DNA from 2 places in the Marinobacter sp. W-8 genome. Region 1 is predicted to be linked to the other one. Evidence: predicted binding sites of a transcription regulator. Region 1 holds the regulator's gene; the other holds the start of a gene.

Region 1 (7,247 bases):
TGAAGGGGCAGTAACAAGGGGCGATGTCGGGTATGTACCCGTAGCGGGGTGACATTCTGGCACAGGGATCCGCCGTGAAAGACGTTGATAAACTGTGCGCCGCGGCAGATACCCAGCACCGGAATATTGATCGCCTCCGCCTGCTGCAGAAGCTCGGTGTCGGTAGCATCCCGCTTCAGATCATACCTGGCCGTCACCTGGGGTTGTTGACCGTAGCGACCCGGATGCACGTGGGTGCCGCCCGAAAGCACCAGTCCGTCCAGCAGTTCCACGTTGGTTCGGTCGCCCGGGCGTATGTAATGGGTTCTGGCACCGTGCAGGCGCAGACCCAGGCTGATCAACCGGTGAGCCATGCTTCGCCGGGCCGGACCACTGATGCCAATGGTTAGGCCGGGAACGTCTGTTTCAGTTTCCCGGTCAGACATAGCCGTGCTGATGCAGCCAGTCATCGGTGGTCTCACGCCAGGAGTGGGTGAGATTGTGGAAACTGAACTTCCGGGCTCTGTGGAATTCCTGCCGCAGGGCGTCTAGATCCGGGCTGTTATTGGCAAGTTGCTCGAGCACTACCCAATCGTTCCAGACTGAGGAGAAATGCCATTTCGGGTTGTCGATGTCGCAATCCGGCAGCCGGTAGTGCAGGGTGGGACGACTCTTGATTCTGGGATCCTGAACGTATTCGGACAACAGTGATTCGTTCAGATAAGCGAACAGTGGCAGAAGATCCAATGCCTTGTTCCGGGTCGGGTTGTAGTGCAGGTAGTCCCTCATCAGCGTGTCCAGGTCAGGACGGTAATCGTCTGCCATCAGTTTATCGGTATACCGACTGCTCCAGGGCTCAATGTAGGTGGTGAACTTCCGGCTGATATCCAGCTGATGCCGGGACTTGAGCCAGTCATACAGCAGTGCGAACGCCTGCAGATAACGTACCAGGGTCTCGGGTTCAAGATCGGGCAGTTCCGGGTTAAGTTGAAGCCCGAACGCAAAGTAGATGGCCTCTCGGCTGCCTTCAGCACCCAGGTCTCGCAGCTCGTCTACCAGATTCTCGATCATGCCCAGAGCCGACATTGCGAGCGGTGGTCCCACAATCTCTAATGGCACAATCTTCTCGGCGGCAAAATCAATGACGTCCATGGCGTGGTTGCCGAGTTCCCGAATGGATTCCGGGAGCCGCTCGTCGGCAAGATCCAGGTCTTTGATAGGATCAGAGTCCAGCTCAATGGTGAAAGCCCCGGCGTCCGTATCCAGTCGGGTGACATAACGGGATGTCAGCTCAGGCTCTCCCCCAAGCAGTCGGGCAGCATGCTGGACCAGGGCCTCGTAGGTCAGGCCGGACAGTTCAATCTCAACCCCGACTTTTCGTTCCTGGCCGTCCCGGTTTGTCGTTTGTTCCGGCATCTTGCAGCGGTCGTGTACGGTCATGGTTGTGTGTGGCTTCCCTGTGTCTGGTTTGCGTCACCATAACATACAGGCTGTTGGTCGCCCGTTACAGGAAGGAAACGAAACGGAGAGGGCTTTACACTGGATAAAACACTGTATATAGTCAGTTCACTGTATAAAAAAACAGGATCGAAATTCCGGAGCCCGACTGATGAAACTGACTGCAAGACAATCCCAGGTGCTGGACATTATCCGACGTTACGTGGATGAAACCGGCTACCCGCCCACCAGGGCTGAAATTGCCGCAGAGCTGGGATTCCGTTCCGCCAATGCGGCGGAAGAACATCTGAGGGCTCTGGCAAGGAAAGGCGCCATCGAGATGGTCCCGGGAGCCAGCCGGGGCATTCGCCTGCCGGAGGCCGAAGAAGATCTGGGCCTCCCTGTCATCGGGCAGGTTGCCGCCGGAAGCCCGATTCTGGCGCAGGAACATATTGAAGATCACTGCACGCTGCAGCCGGGCTTCTTCTCTCCTTCAGCAGATTACCTTTTGCGGGTACGGGGGATGAGCATGAAAGACATCGGGATTCTGGATGGTGATTTACTGGCGGTGCACAGTACCCAGGATGTCCATAACGGTCAGATCGTTGTCGCTCGTGTCGGAGAGGAGGTCACCGTCAAGCGTTTCCGCAGGGAAGGCAACAAGGTCTGGCTGATTGCAGAGAATGAGGAGTTTGCTCCGATTGAAGTCGATCTCGCGGAGCAGGAATTGTTTATTGAAGGTCTCGGCGTAGGCGTTATCCGCCGCTCCGATCTTCACTGAATACCGTATACGGCAGCGCATGGCGCAGGTAGGTGAGTAATGGAACAGTTGAGCTTCACTCAGAACATGGCATTTCAGCCGGCAGCTGTTGTTACGGCTGGCGAGGTTTCCTCTGGCGCTCGGGCGCCAGCTGCCAGGACGGCAACGTCTGGTTCGGAGCGGCGTTCAGCTTCTGGCTTCGGTGGTAACGTTACCGAGATTATCCTTCCGGAGGAGCAGGTAGAGAACTTCCAGCTCCTGCTGCCAATGCTCACACAACTGAACCAGGAGAAACGCTGGCTGGCGTGGATTGATCCTCCCCAGTCCCTGGTGGCCAAGTGGCAGAAAATGCACGGCATTGTGGCCAGTGAGATTCTGGTGTTGCGGTCAACGACAGAATTCCCGGCTCAAGAGCTGGCTGAGCGGGCACTGGGCGCAGGAACCTGCCATGCCGTTGTGCTCTGGACTCACAAGCTGGGCCGTGCAGCGCTGGAAACCTTGCAAAAGGCATCAGCCAAGGGCAATAGCCACGGTGTGGTGTTGCGCCAGAGATAACGGGTGCTCAGTGCAAGGTGTAGTGGGGCTGATTGTCGGCGAACTCGCTTTCGTCCTCTTCCCAGTCAATGTCGTGGCTGATGTTGCCAGCGGCCTCAATGCCAGCGGCAATCATCGCCTTGGCGACGTTCATGTCCCTGTCTTCCAGCATTTCTCTGGCTTCATCCGAGAATGAGATGCGCACAAGTGGAGCTGCGTCATCATCAATCCGGCGGAGCGCATAGTCGCCGTCGGCGAGTTGTACAATTTCAAAAAAAGAAGGTGACATTCATTCAACCTATATCTGCTGTCAGCGTATGTTAATGGATTGGCTCCGGCAGGCGGATTACCACTCGCTGTGTTGCTCGTCTATCTCTCTGGTCAATACGGTCATGGCAGCCAGTATCTTGTTCAGAGCCTGAACGGACCGATCTGGCCCCTGATCTGCCGAGACCGCAATGATGTTTTCTTCCGTCACGGTTTTCCGTGTCTTGGGCGGTTCTCCAGCGGCAGTCTCCAACTGATTCAGCTGTTGCCACCAGCTGCCTGGTGTTTCAGCCAGTTCCTTCAACATCCCGCCTTCCGCAATCGCATAGGGAAACAGCGCCTCCAACTCGTCGATGGAGGCCGGTCTGTCGACTTTGTTCTGGTGGCATCGGGCAATCATTACCAGCAGGAGTTCTCGAGCCCGCAGCAACAACTCAATGGCACCTTGCAGTTGGGCTTCTCGTTCCGGCGCAGTCGCTGCTTCGTCTTGCTCAACCCGGATTAGTAACGTTTTGGCCAGAAACAGCTTTTGCGAAACCAGAGAATGCCATTGAGATGCCATGAAGAAACCTGCGAACGAAAAATCAGAGAAACAGGGCCGGTAAAACTTTGGGAGTTTACCATTTCTGGCTGTTTATTTCTCGCTCTGTCCGCTTTGTGGAAATACCGTTTCACAAGAAACTACAAACAACCACTTGAAACGGGCGTTTGAAACTGGCAAAAAGAGCGTCAGATTGGGTGAGTATTGACCACTCATGTGACTCACGCTGGAGGTTGAGGATGCGAAACCGATTAATTGCTGCCATCGCAGTTGCTGTTATGGGGGCGTCCAGTCCGCTGCTGGCAAAAGTAACACAAGCTGAAGCAGCGCGCCTGAACAATGAGTTGACGCCGGTTGGTGCCGAGCGCGCGGGTAACGCGGCAGGCACTATTCCAGCCTGGGATGGTGGGCTTGCGACGCCACCGGCAAACTGGCGTGAGGGATCTGTAGAAGTTAATCCGTTCCCTGGCGACAAGGCCCTCTATGTGGTGACAGGGGATAACCTGGACCTTTACCGGGACAAGTTGTCGGACGGCCACATCCGCATGCTGGAGCAATATGGCCCGGAATTCTTCATGCCGGTGTATGAAACCCGTCGGACAGCGGCGTTTCCCGAGCATGTTTACGAAAAGTTTCGTCAGAATGCCCTGACCGCCGAGTTGCTGGACAACGGCAACGGGGTAAGAGACACCATCATGACCAGCCCGTTCCCCATTCCGCAGAATGGTCTGGAAGCGATCTGGAACCACATTCTCCGGTACCGTGGTGAGGAAGTGTCCTTCCGAAGTGCTTCAGCCACTCCTCAGGAAGACGGTTCTTTCAACCCGGTGGTCAACCACTATGATTATTTCTTCGCCTATAGCCAGATAGGCGCAGATCTTGCGGATATCGACAACAAGATCTTCTATCTGAAAACCGAGACCATCGCCCCGACCACTCTGGCTGGCACCATCACCCTGGTGCACGAAACCCTGGATCAGGTGCGTTCACCTCGTCTTGCGTGGCGTTACGATGCCGGCTCCCGACGTCTGCGTCGGTCTCCGAATCTGGCCTATGAAACCGACCTGCCGAATTCCTCGTCGCTGCGTTCGGTTGACCAGAAAGACATGTATAACGGCGCTCCGAACCAGTATGACTGGGAGCTCAAAGGCAAGCGGGAGCTGCTGGTGCCCTACAACGGATACAAGCTTCACGATTCCAGTGTCCGCCCTGAGGATGTCATTCGCCCGAACCACATCAACCAGACACTCGCCCGCTATGAGCTGCACCGGGTCTGGGTGGTAGAGGCCAAGCGTCGTACCGGTATCGGTCACATATACGAGCGCCGTGTGTTCTACATTGACGAGGACAGCTGGCAGATTCTGGTCTCCGAGGAATACAACGAGAAAGGCGAGCTCTGGCGCGTTTCGGAGGCTCACAATATCAGCTACTACAGCGAGCCGGTCTTCTGGACCACCATGGAAATGACGTATGATCTGAAGGCTAACCGTTATTACATTGATGGTCTGGACAACGGTTACCCCGCCTATAATTTTGCGCCGGGGTATCGTGGTAACGAGTTCACAGCCTCTGCGGCCCGTCGCGCTGCTCGGCGCTAACCGTCCACTTGCGTGGCGCCATCGCTGTTCGATGGCGCCCTTCCGTTGGCCAGCCTGTCCTGCAAACCCTGGAGATTGCTGATGGCCAACCCTGAAACCCTCCTTTCCGATCTGGATCAGCTCCAACACGAATTGAAGCAGGCCCTGGACAACCAGGACTGGGAGCAGTTGAGCCAGCTTAATGCCCGGGTTCGGCCAACGGTGGAGCTGTTGATGGCTGAGCTTGAACAGGCCCGAATCGACGCCACGTTGGTACGTGAGCGACTGGAAGCGCTGAATCGTTTTGTGGCCGAGGCCGATGCCGCCGCTGTGAAGGCCCGCGACGAGGCGAAAGCCTCATTGAAGGGGGTCAGCCAGAACCGTAACGCCGCCAAAACCTATCAGAACGTCTCCTCGAATCGTCAAAGATAGCGTCATAAAATTGACTCGGGCCGACATACGGTCTTAAATACCGCACAAATCCATGAAGAGATTCCTGTGAATGTCCAAAAATAACAAAGTGCTGGTGCTGAGTGAGGATGAAACCAGACAGCGAGATCTGGTCACCATTCTGGAGTTTGTCGGTGAAGAGCAGGTGATTTCCGGCGACGAGGCTTTGGCGCTTTTGGCGAGTGACGATGATCAGGCCTGGGATAGTGTTTCGGTAGCGGTCGTCAACGGCACCGAATCCGGCGCCTGTTCCGCCATAGAGCAGGTGTGCCGGGCCATGACCGGTGTACCAGTGTTGCTGGTTGGCGACCCTGAGCTCAAGGGTTTGTCAGAGGACGATGCGGCACGAGTGATTGCGCGGATGGAATGGCCGCTGAACTACACCAAGTTCGTGGATTCCCTGTACCGCGCACAGATCTATCGGGACCAGTTCAGCCGCAACCAGCAGCGCGGCCAGCAGCGTGGTGTGCAGCTGTTCCGCAGCCTTGTGGGAACCAGCCGGAAAGTCCAGCAGGTGCGTCAGCTCATGGAGCAGGTGGCTGACAAGGACGTGAGCGTTCTCATTACCGGTGAATCCGGTACCGGCAAGGAGGTGGTTGCCCGCAATCTGCATTACCATTCCTCGCGGCGCGACAAGCCGTTTGTGCCGGTGAACTGTGGTGCGATTCCGGCAGAGCTGCTCGAAAGCGAGCTCTTTGGCCATGAGAAAGGCGCGTTTACCGGTGCCATCACGGCGAGGGTGGGGCGCTTCGAGATGGCGGAAGGCGGCACCTTGTTCCTGGATGAAATTGGCGATATGCCCCTGAACATGCAGGTGAAGATTCTGCGGGTTCTACAGGAACGCACCTTTGAAAAAGTGGGCAGTAATCGCACCCAGACCGCCGACGTACGGGTGATTGCGGCGACCCACAAGCACCTTGAGGACATGATTGAATCCGGAGACTTCCGGGAGGATCTGTACTACCGGCTGAACGTGTTCCCCATCGAAATGCCGGCACTCCGGGAGCGGGTGGAGGACATTCCGCTGTTGATTAACGAGCTGATTTCCCGGATGGAGAAAGAGAAGCGTGGTTCATTGCGGATGAACTCGGCGGCCATCATGAGCCTGTGTCGTCATGATTGGCCGGGCAATGTCCGTGAGCTGGCGAACCTGGTGGAGCGCCTTGCCATCATGCATCCTTACGGCGTGATCGGGGTTCAGGAACTGCCGAAGAAGTTCCGCTATGTGGACGATTACGACGAGAATCGTCCGGTAGAGGATTCCGGTATGCCCTCGTCAATACCAGGGCTGGTGGGGTTGGATGCGCCGGCGTTGCTGCCGGTGAATGGCATCGATCTGAAGGACTATCTCTCCAATCTTGAAAAGCAGTTAATTCAGCAGGCTCTGGATGAAGCCAGCGGTGTGGTTGCCCGCGCTGCCGAGAAGCTGCGGATACGGCGCACCACGCTGGTGGAGAAAGTACGAAAGTACGGGCTGAGGGACGACTCGGAAGAAGCCTGAAGTCGCTGAGGTGGCTGGCTTGAGATGGCGTCAAAGGTTTGTAACCTGCGACGCCATCGTTGTTTCTGGCCGACGATAATCCGTCACTCCGGGTTTCGGAAGTTTTGTTACTATCTGAAAATAAAGAATAAACCATAATTGGCACGCTGTTAGCTTTAACCTTTCCGAACGAAAGTATTGATGGCCCCGCCGGGCCTGTCA
Region 2 (7,247 bases), 990 kb from region 1:
TTACTCGCTGGTATTCGGCGGATATGAATGTGGCTGATCAGGCGGATGGTGGGCCGTACCAGGAACTGGAAGCTGCCGATAATAAACAGCCAGATTGCGGCGGTCTCATGCTTCGGAAACAGGAAGAGTATGCTCCCCACCAGAAACCAGATGGCGATGAAGAAATCATTGATGATGCTGATCATCTCGTAGCGGCGCCGGATGATCAGCTCTTCGTGGCCAAGTTTCAGGGTAAGCGGGTTGTCCATTGATTGTTCGTCCATGGCACTTCCTGTTTCCGGTCTGTTTGAAGCGATTATGAGTAAAGTTCGTCGGTTCTGGCGGCCATGATGAAATCGTTTTTGTGCAGGCCTCCGATTTTATGGGTCCACCAGCGTACGGTGGCTTTCCCCCATTCCAACAGTATCGCGGGGTGGTGGCCCTCTTCTTCCGCCAGGTCCGCCACTTTGTTGGTAAAGGCCTGGGCCTGGACAAAGTTTTTGAAGGTAAACACCCGCTGTAACTGCTCTTCCCCATCCTGAACGATCAACTGCCATTCAGGCACGTCTTTCAACAGGGTCTGCTTTTCAGCATCCGTGACCTGGGGTGCATCGGCACTGCAGGCGCTGCAGCTTTGCTGGCCAAGATTCGACATAGCGTCCTCCACTATATTTGTGGCTTCAACCACATCGTGGGTGCCCGCCCGTCGTTTATCAACCCGGCAGTTGAAATCGACCCTTTTTCCGAATACTGTATATATAAACAGTACTCGAGAAATAAGCATGAGCAAATCACTCAACCACCTGCTTCAGGATGCCCGTATCTGGCAGGGTCATAAGCCCCAGAAACACGCCTCTCCGGCGGAGCACACGGGGTATCAGGTTCTGGATAACCAACTTGGTGGGCTCGGCTGGCCCAAGGGTGCCTTGAGTGAATGCCTGCTGGACAGCTGTGGCATTGGCGAGCTGCACCTGGTACTTCCGCTTATGCAGAAGGTCGCCAGGCAGGGAAAGACCATTTTCTGGCTGAACCCGCCCCACACACCTTATGCCCCGGCGCTGGCCAGGGCTGGCGTAAATACCGATCAACTGGTGCTGGTTCAAACTCACGATTCCGCTGACTTTCTGTGGACACTGGAAAACTGCCTGCGCTCCCCTGTCACAGGCCTGGTGATGGCCTGGCCGGGGAAGTTGGCCACCCGGGATATCCGCCGGCTGCAACTGGCCTCCGAAGCGGGTAACAATGTCTGCATTCTGTTTCGGGAACGTCGGCAGGCAGAGCAGCATTCACCGGCCGCGCTTCGGCTGGAATTGATTCCCGGAGAACACCAGGATCTCAAGATCAACATTCTGAAACGCCGTGGTAGCTGGCCAGGGCAGCGCTGCACTCTTGCCCTTGGGCATCGCGCGGGCATTCAGGCCAGCGACCCCACTGGTGTTATTCAGGGGCCATGGTCACAGGATGGAGCCACCTGATTCATGTTGTGGCTGTATCTGCACTTCCCTCACCTGCTGCTGGATCATGTTCGCCGCAGCCAGCAAACTCAGGGCGCACTTGCGGTGGTCGATCTTGCCGGGCAGGCTATCCTGCAGGTTTGTCCAGAAGCCGATCACCTGGGTATTCGGCCGGGCATGCGCCTCAAGACCGCACTGGGCCTGGCACCAGACCTGGTGATTCTGCATCTCGATTCTCAACAGGAAACCAATCTGCTGGAAGAGCAGGCCCGCTGGCTATACCGTTACGCGGCCCACATTACCCTGTCGCCGCCGCACGGTCTGTGGGCTGAAGTCAGCAGCCTCCAGCGGCTATATGGCGGGCTTCCCGCCGTTTGGCAAACGGTCGAGCAGGCTCTGGCAGAGCGGCAACTCACTGCCTGGCTGGCTCTTGGGCATACGCCACTGGCGGCTCAGCTCCTTGCGCAAGCAGGCAAAGGCGAGTGCACCGCAGACAAAGGCCACATTCTGACGGCCCTGGGCAAGCTGCCTCTGGTGGCTGCAGGTTTTGATGAAAAATCCTGTACCCGCCTGCATCGCCTGGGGCTGAATACGCTGGCTGAAGTCTTCAATCTGCCAGCCCGGGAACTGGCACGGAGGCTATCCCCGGAGCTGCTGGCACGTATACAAAAAGCCCAGGGCACCAGGCCAGACCCCAAATCGCCCTGGCCCCCCCCGCACCGATTTCGCCAGCGGGCCGATTTTATTCAGGAAGTGGAGCATGCCCAAGGGCTTTTGTTCGCGCTGCAGCGGATTCTGACCGAGCTGGAAGAAGACCTGTGCTGGCGCCAACAGGACACCGATACCCTGCATCTTTTACTCCAACACCGGCACGAAGAAGCCACCCGGTTAACGTTGCGAACGACTGGTCCGGAGCATCGGACAGAGAGTTTTCTGAAACTGCTGCGCCTGAAACTGGATCAGCACCCGCTGCGGGCACCGGTGATCAGTCTGTCCCTGTCGGTAAAGCGGTTTCTGGGCCGGGAAACCCCGGTTGGCCAGGACCTCCTGGGCGATGGTCAGGACCTGAATGAAGCCTGGCATACGCTGGCCAGTCGTTTACAGGCCCGCCTTGGTACTGAGGCATTGCAACAGCTTGCACCGCGGGCAGACCACCGCCCGGAGTTTGCCTGGACAGCCTCCGCCATAAAACCAGCCAGCAGGCACAGCGAAACACCAGAGGTCTCTGGCCTGCCTGCGCGCCCTTTATGGCTGTTATCCACGCCACACCCACTGGCAGAACCTCCGGCCAGATGGTTCTCGGGGCCGGAACGCATCAGTGCTGGCTGGTGGGACGGCCAGCGGGTGCACCGTGACTACTATATTGCCCAGTTGTCCAGCGGCCAGTTGGCGTGGGTGTTCCGGGATATCCGCGATGGCTGGTACATACACGGGTGGTTTGGCTGATGGATTCTGATTACGCCGAGCTGTTCTGCTTCAGCAACTTCACCTTCCTGACCGGCGCCTCCCATCCTCATGAACTGGCTGAGCAAGCCGCGGAGCTTGGCTATCGGGCAATTGCCATCACCGATACCTGTTCGGTGGCAGGCATCCCCAGAGCCTGGGCAGCCCTTAAAGACAGCCCGGTAAAGCTGATTACCGGGAGCTGGTTCGAACTGAGCGATACTCCCGAGGGCGCCACTGCCCCACCCCGGTTCATACTGCTGGCTCGAACCCGCGAGGGCTACGGTCAGCTTTGCCAATTGATCACCACCGGGCGGCGACGCGCTGAGAAAGGGCAATACCGGTTATTGACCCGGGACATCGAAACCCATTCGCTGGACCACTGCCTCTGCCTGTGGCTGCCACCGCTGGTATCACAAACCAACGCGCACCAGGCATTGATCACCGGCGAATGGCTGCAACGGATTTTCGAGCACAGGCTACGCCTTGCAGCGACCCGCACACTGGAAGCCGGCGAGGAACAGCAACTGGTCCGTGTACGGTGGTTAGCTGAACAAATGCGCTGCGCAGTGGTGGCAACCGGCCAGGTTCATATGCATCGCCGCGAACGCCAGCCATTACAGGACGTGCTGACAGCTCTGCGCCACCACACCACGCTGGAACAGGCCGGACACTGTCTGTTTCAGAATGCCGAGCGTTATTTGCGCCCGATACCGGTTATCCGGCGACTATTCCCCGAGCCCTGGGTTCGGGAGACCGTGGCAATCGCCGAAGCCTGCAGCTTTGAGCCTGGCAGCCTGCGTTATGAATACCCTCCCGATTTAGTGCCGGAACACGAAACACCCACATCGTTTCTGGCGCGACTCACCCGGGAGGGTGAACGGCGGCGTTACCCATCGGGCACACCCATGAAGGTGCAGGCACTGATTCGCAAAGAGCTGGAGCTGATTGCCGAACTGCGCTACGAACACTATTTTCTCACCATCCACGACATCGTCGACTTTGCCCGGCGCCAGGGCATTCTTTGCCAGGGCCGGGGATCCGCGGCCAATTCCGCGGTCTGTTACTGCCTGGGCATCACCGAGGTGAACCCGGCCAATGTGGAACTGCTGTTTGAACGGTTCATCTCCAAAGACCGGGATGAGCCCCCCGACATCGATGTGGATTTCGAGCACGAACGGCGTGAAGAGGTTATTCAGTACATTTACCAGCGCTACGGCCGTGAGCGGGCCGCCCTGGCCGCCACCGTGATTCGTTATCGCCCCCGCAGCGCCATCCGGGATGTGGGCAAGGCGCTGGGCTTTGATGCCACACTGGTGGAGAAGCTGCTGGATGGCATCGACTGGCGTGACAAGGCCACCGGCTGGCGCCAGCAGATTCTGGACAAGGGCCTGACCCGCAGCCCCAAAGTCGCGGATCAGTTCTTCACGCTGGTGAACACCTTGCTGGGCTTTCCACGCCACCTGTCCCAGCACGTGGGCGGTTTCGTGATCAGCGCCGGCCCGCTTTCAGAACTGGTGCCTGTCGAGAATGCCGCCATGGAAGGGCGCACGGTTATCCAGTGGGACAAAGACGACCTGGAAAGCCTGGGGCTGATGAAGGTGGATGTCCTGGCCCTGGGCATGCTCACCGCTATTCGCAAAGCACTGGCGCTGATCAGTGAAGAGAAAGGCACGCCGTTTACCATTCAGGATGTCCCTCAGGAAAACCCTGCCACCTACGCCATGCTGCAAAAAGGCGACAGTATCGGTGTCTTTCAGGTGGAGTCCCGCGCCCAGATCAACATGCTCCCGCGGCTTAAACCGGAAACCTGGTACGACCTTGTGATCGAAGTCGCCATCGTTCGCCCGGGGCCCATACAAGGCGACATGGTGCACCCCTACCTGCGCCGAAAACACGGCATGGAAGCGGTGGAATACCCCAACGATGCCGTACGCCAGGTGCTGGAGCGCACCCTCGGGGTGCCGATCTTCCAGGAACAGGTCATCAAACTGGCCATGGTTGCCGCCGGTTTCAGTGCGGGCGAGGCCGATAAACTTCGCCGCGCCATGGCGGCCTGGAAATCCCATGGCGATCTGACACCTTTCCGCGACAAACTGATTCAGGGCATGCTGGAGCGGGGCCACGATGCCGACTTCGCCGAGCGCCTGTACAAACAGATCTGCGGCTTTGGTGGCTATGGATTTCCGGAATCCCATGCCGCCAGCTTTGCCTTGCTGGTGTACGTCTCTGCCTGGATCAAACGCCACCATCCGGCAGCATTCTATTGCGCCTTGCTCAACAGCCAGCCAATGGGCTTTTACTCGCCCAGCCAGCTGGTTCAGGATGCCCGGCGCCACAACGTTACCGTGCTGCCACCAGACGTCAACCACAGCCAGTGGCAGCACACCCTGCAAGGTCCGGAGCAGCACCTGCGCCTTGGCCTTAGAATCATTCAAGGCCTGTCTCGCAATGGCGCCGAGCGCGTCCACCAGAACCGCCCGGCAAACGGTTACCAAAGCGCCGCCGAACTGCGCACCCGAGCTGGCCTCAACCAGAGCGACATGGAACTTCTCGCCGGCGCCAACGCCATGCCCGGCTTCACCAGCAACCGCCACCAGGCTTACTGGCAACTGCTCGAACACGAAGAACCCGCCGAGCTCTTCGCTAACGAAGCCATGACCGAATACACACCGGAACCCTGCCACCTGCTCCCGGAGCCCACCGAAGGGCAAAACGTACTGGCCGACTACAGCAGCCAGGGTTTAACACTACAAAGGCATCCCCTTGCCCTGCTCCGCGAACAAGGCCACCTGCGCCATTGCCTCACCGCCGACCAACTCAAAGCCACCCGTCCCGGCATCCCCGTACAAGTTGCCGGCCTGGTCACCGGCCGCCAACGGCCCGGCACCGCTTCCGGCGTCACCTTCGTCACCCTTGAAGACGAAACCGGCAACGTCAACGTCGTCGTCTGGCTAGACACCGCCCGCCGCCAACGCAAACCGTTGCTCACCGCCCGGTTGTTACACGTAAAAGGAGTTATCGAAAAAGAGGGGGATATCGTTCATGTCATGGCCGGCAAGCTGTCTGACTTGAGCCATCTGATTAACTCGCTACCGGTCAGCTCCCGGGATTTCCACTGACCCAAAACGAAAAAGCCCCGCCAAAGGCGGGGCTTTTCAACGCAAACCGTACGAATGATCAGCTCAGAAGCTTGATCATCACACCGGCTGCCACTGCAGAGCCGATAACACCGGCCACGTTCGGACCCATAGCGTGCATCAGCAGGAAGTTCTGCGGGTTGGCCTCCAGGCCCACCTTGTTGGACACACGCGCCGCCATGGGTACCGCGGATACGCCCGCGGAGCCAATCAACGGGTTGATCGGTTCCTTGCTGAACTTGTTCATCAGTTTCGCCATCAGTACACCGGAAGCGGTACCCACACCGAAAGCCACAATACCTAGGCCCAGGATACCCAGCGTCTGGCCATCCAGGAACTTGTCGGCCATCAGCTTGGAGCCAACAGACAGACCCAGGAAGATGGTTACGATGTTGATCAGCGCGTTCTGTGCGGTATCGCTCAGACGCTCTACCACGCCACACTCACGCATCAGGTTACCAAAGCAGAACATACCCAGCAGCGGAGCCGCATCGGGCAGGAACAGAACCACGGCAATCAGAACAACCAGAGGGAAGACGATCTTCTCTTTCTTGCTCACGGGACGGAGCTGGGTCATTTTGATCGCACGTTCTTTTTCGCTGGTCAAAGCCTTCATGATCGGGGGTTGAATCATCGGCACCATCGCCATGTATGCATAGGCGGAGACTGCAATCGCACCCAGCAGGTGCGGAGCCAGCACGCTCGCTACATAGATGGAAGTGGGGCCATCAGCGCCACCAATAATGCCGATCGCAGCGGCTTCAAGGATGTTGAAGTCCAATACCCCGGTCCAATCCAGCAGCGCCGCACCAATCACGGTACCGAAGATACCGAACTGAGCCGCTGCACCCAGAAGCATGGTCTTGGGGTTCGCCAGCAACGGTCCAAAATCCGTCATTGCACCAACACCCATGAAGATCAACAGCGGCCCGACTGTGCTACCAATAACCACAGAGTAGAAGTTATAGAGCATGCCGTTGCCGTAGCCGAAATCCTGGGCAATGGAATTAGCCATCGCCATTTCGGAGTAACTGGCTTCTTTAACCGCCACCTTGAACGCGTCTTTGAGTTCAGGCGTAATCGCTTGTCCAACCTGGTAAGCGACGTCCAGCGGTGCCGCTAGCGCAGCCAGAATCTCGGATTTGCCACCTTGCAGCGCAAAGTGAATGGCGTTCTCCGCCGCAGTCAGGGCAAGCCCTGCCTCCGGAATATTCGCCAGAATACCGCCAAA

What was found. The regulator LexA, encoded in region 1, represses DNA repair genes until DNA is damaged. The targets are predictions, from matches to a motif close to CTGTNTNNNNANACAG.
Region 2: the regulator LexA is predicted to act here: its motif matches at 730-745, upstream of imuA (translesion DNA synthesis-associated protein ImuA).

The regions. Positions count from the first base shown of each region.
Region 1 covers NZ_CP172297.1:1,256,189-1,263,435, forward strand. Annotated here, with positions in the region: gene ACF8YQ_RS05735 (gamma-glutamyl-gamma-aminobutyrate hydrolase family protein) at 1-425, opposite strand, end outside; gene ACF8YQ_RS05740 (amidoligase family protein) at 418-1,419, opposite strand; gene lexA (transcriptional repressor LexA) at 1,586-2,197, shown strand; gene ACF8YQ_RS05750 (cell division inhibitor SulA) at 2,237-2,731, shown strand; gene ACF8YQ_RS05755 (hypothetical protein) at 2,739-2,999, opposite strand; gene ACF8YQ_RS05760 (DUF6586 family protein) at 3,057-3,539, opposite strand; gene ACF8YQ_RS05765 (DUF1329 domain-containing protein) at 3,758-5,116, shown strand; gene ACF8YQ_RS05770 (SOS cell division inhibitor) at 5,198-5,527, shown strand; gene ACF8YQ_RS05775 (sigma-54 dependent transcriptional regulator) at 5,598-7,046, shown strand.
Region 2 covers NZ_CP172297.1:2,250,212-2,257,458, forward strand. Annotated here, with positions in the region: gene ACF8YQ_RS10490 (YrhK family protein) at 1-263, opposite strand, end outside; gene ACF8YQ_RS10495 (4a-hydroxytetrahydrobiopterin dehydratase) at 296-634, opposite strand; gene imuA (translesion DNA synthesis-associated protein ImuA) at 762-1,454, shown strand; gene ACF8YQ_RS10505 (Y-family DNA polymerase) at 1,458-2,879, shown strand; gene ACF8YQ_RS10510 (error-prone DNA polymerase) at 2,879-5,998, shown strand; gene ACF8YQ_RS10515 (sodium ion-translocating decarboxylase subunit beta) at 6,057-7,247, opposite strand, start outside.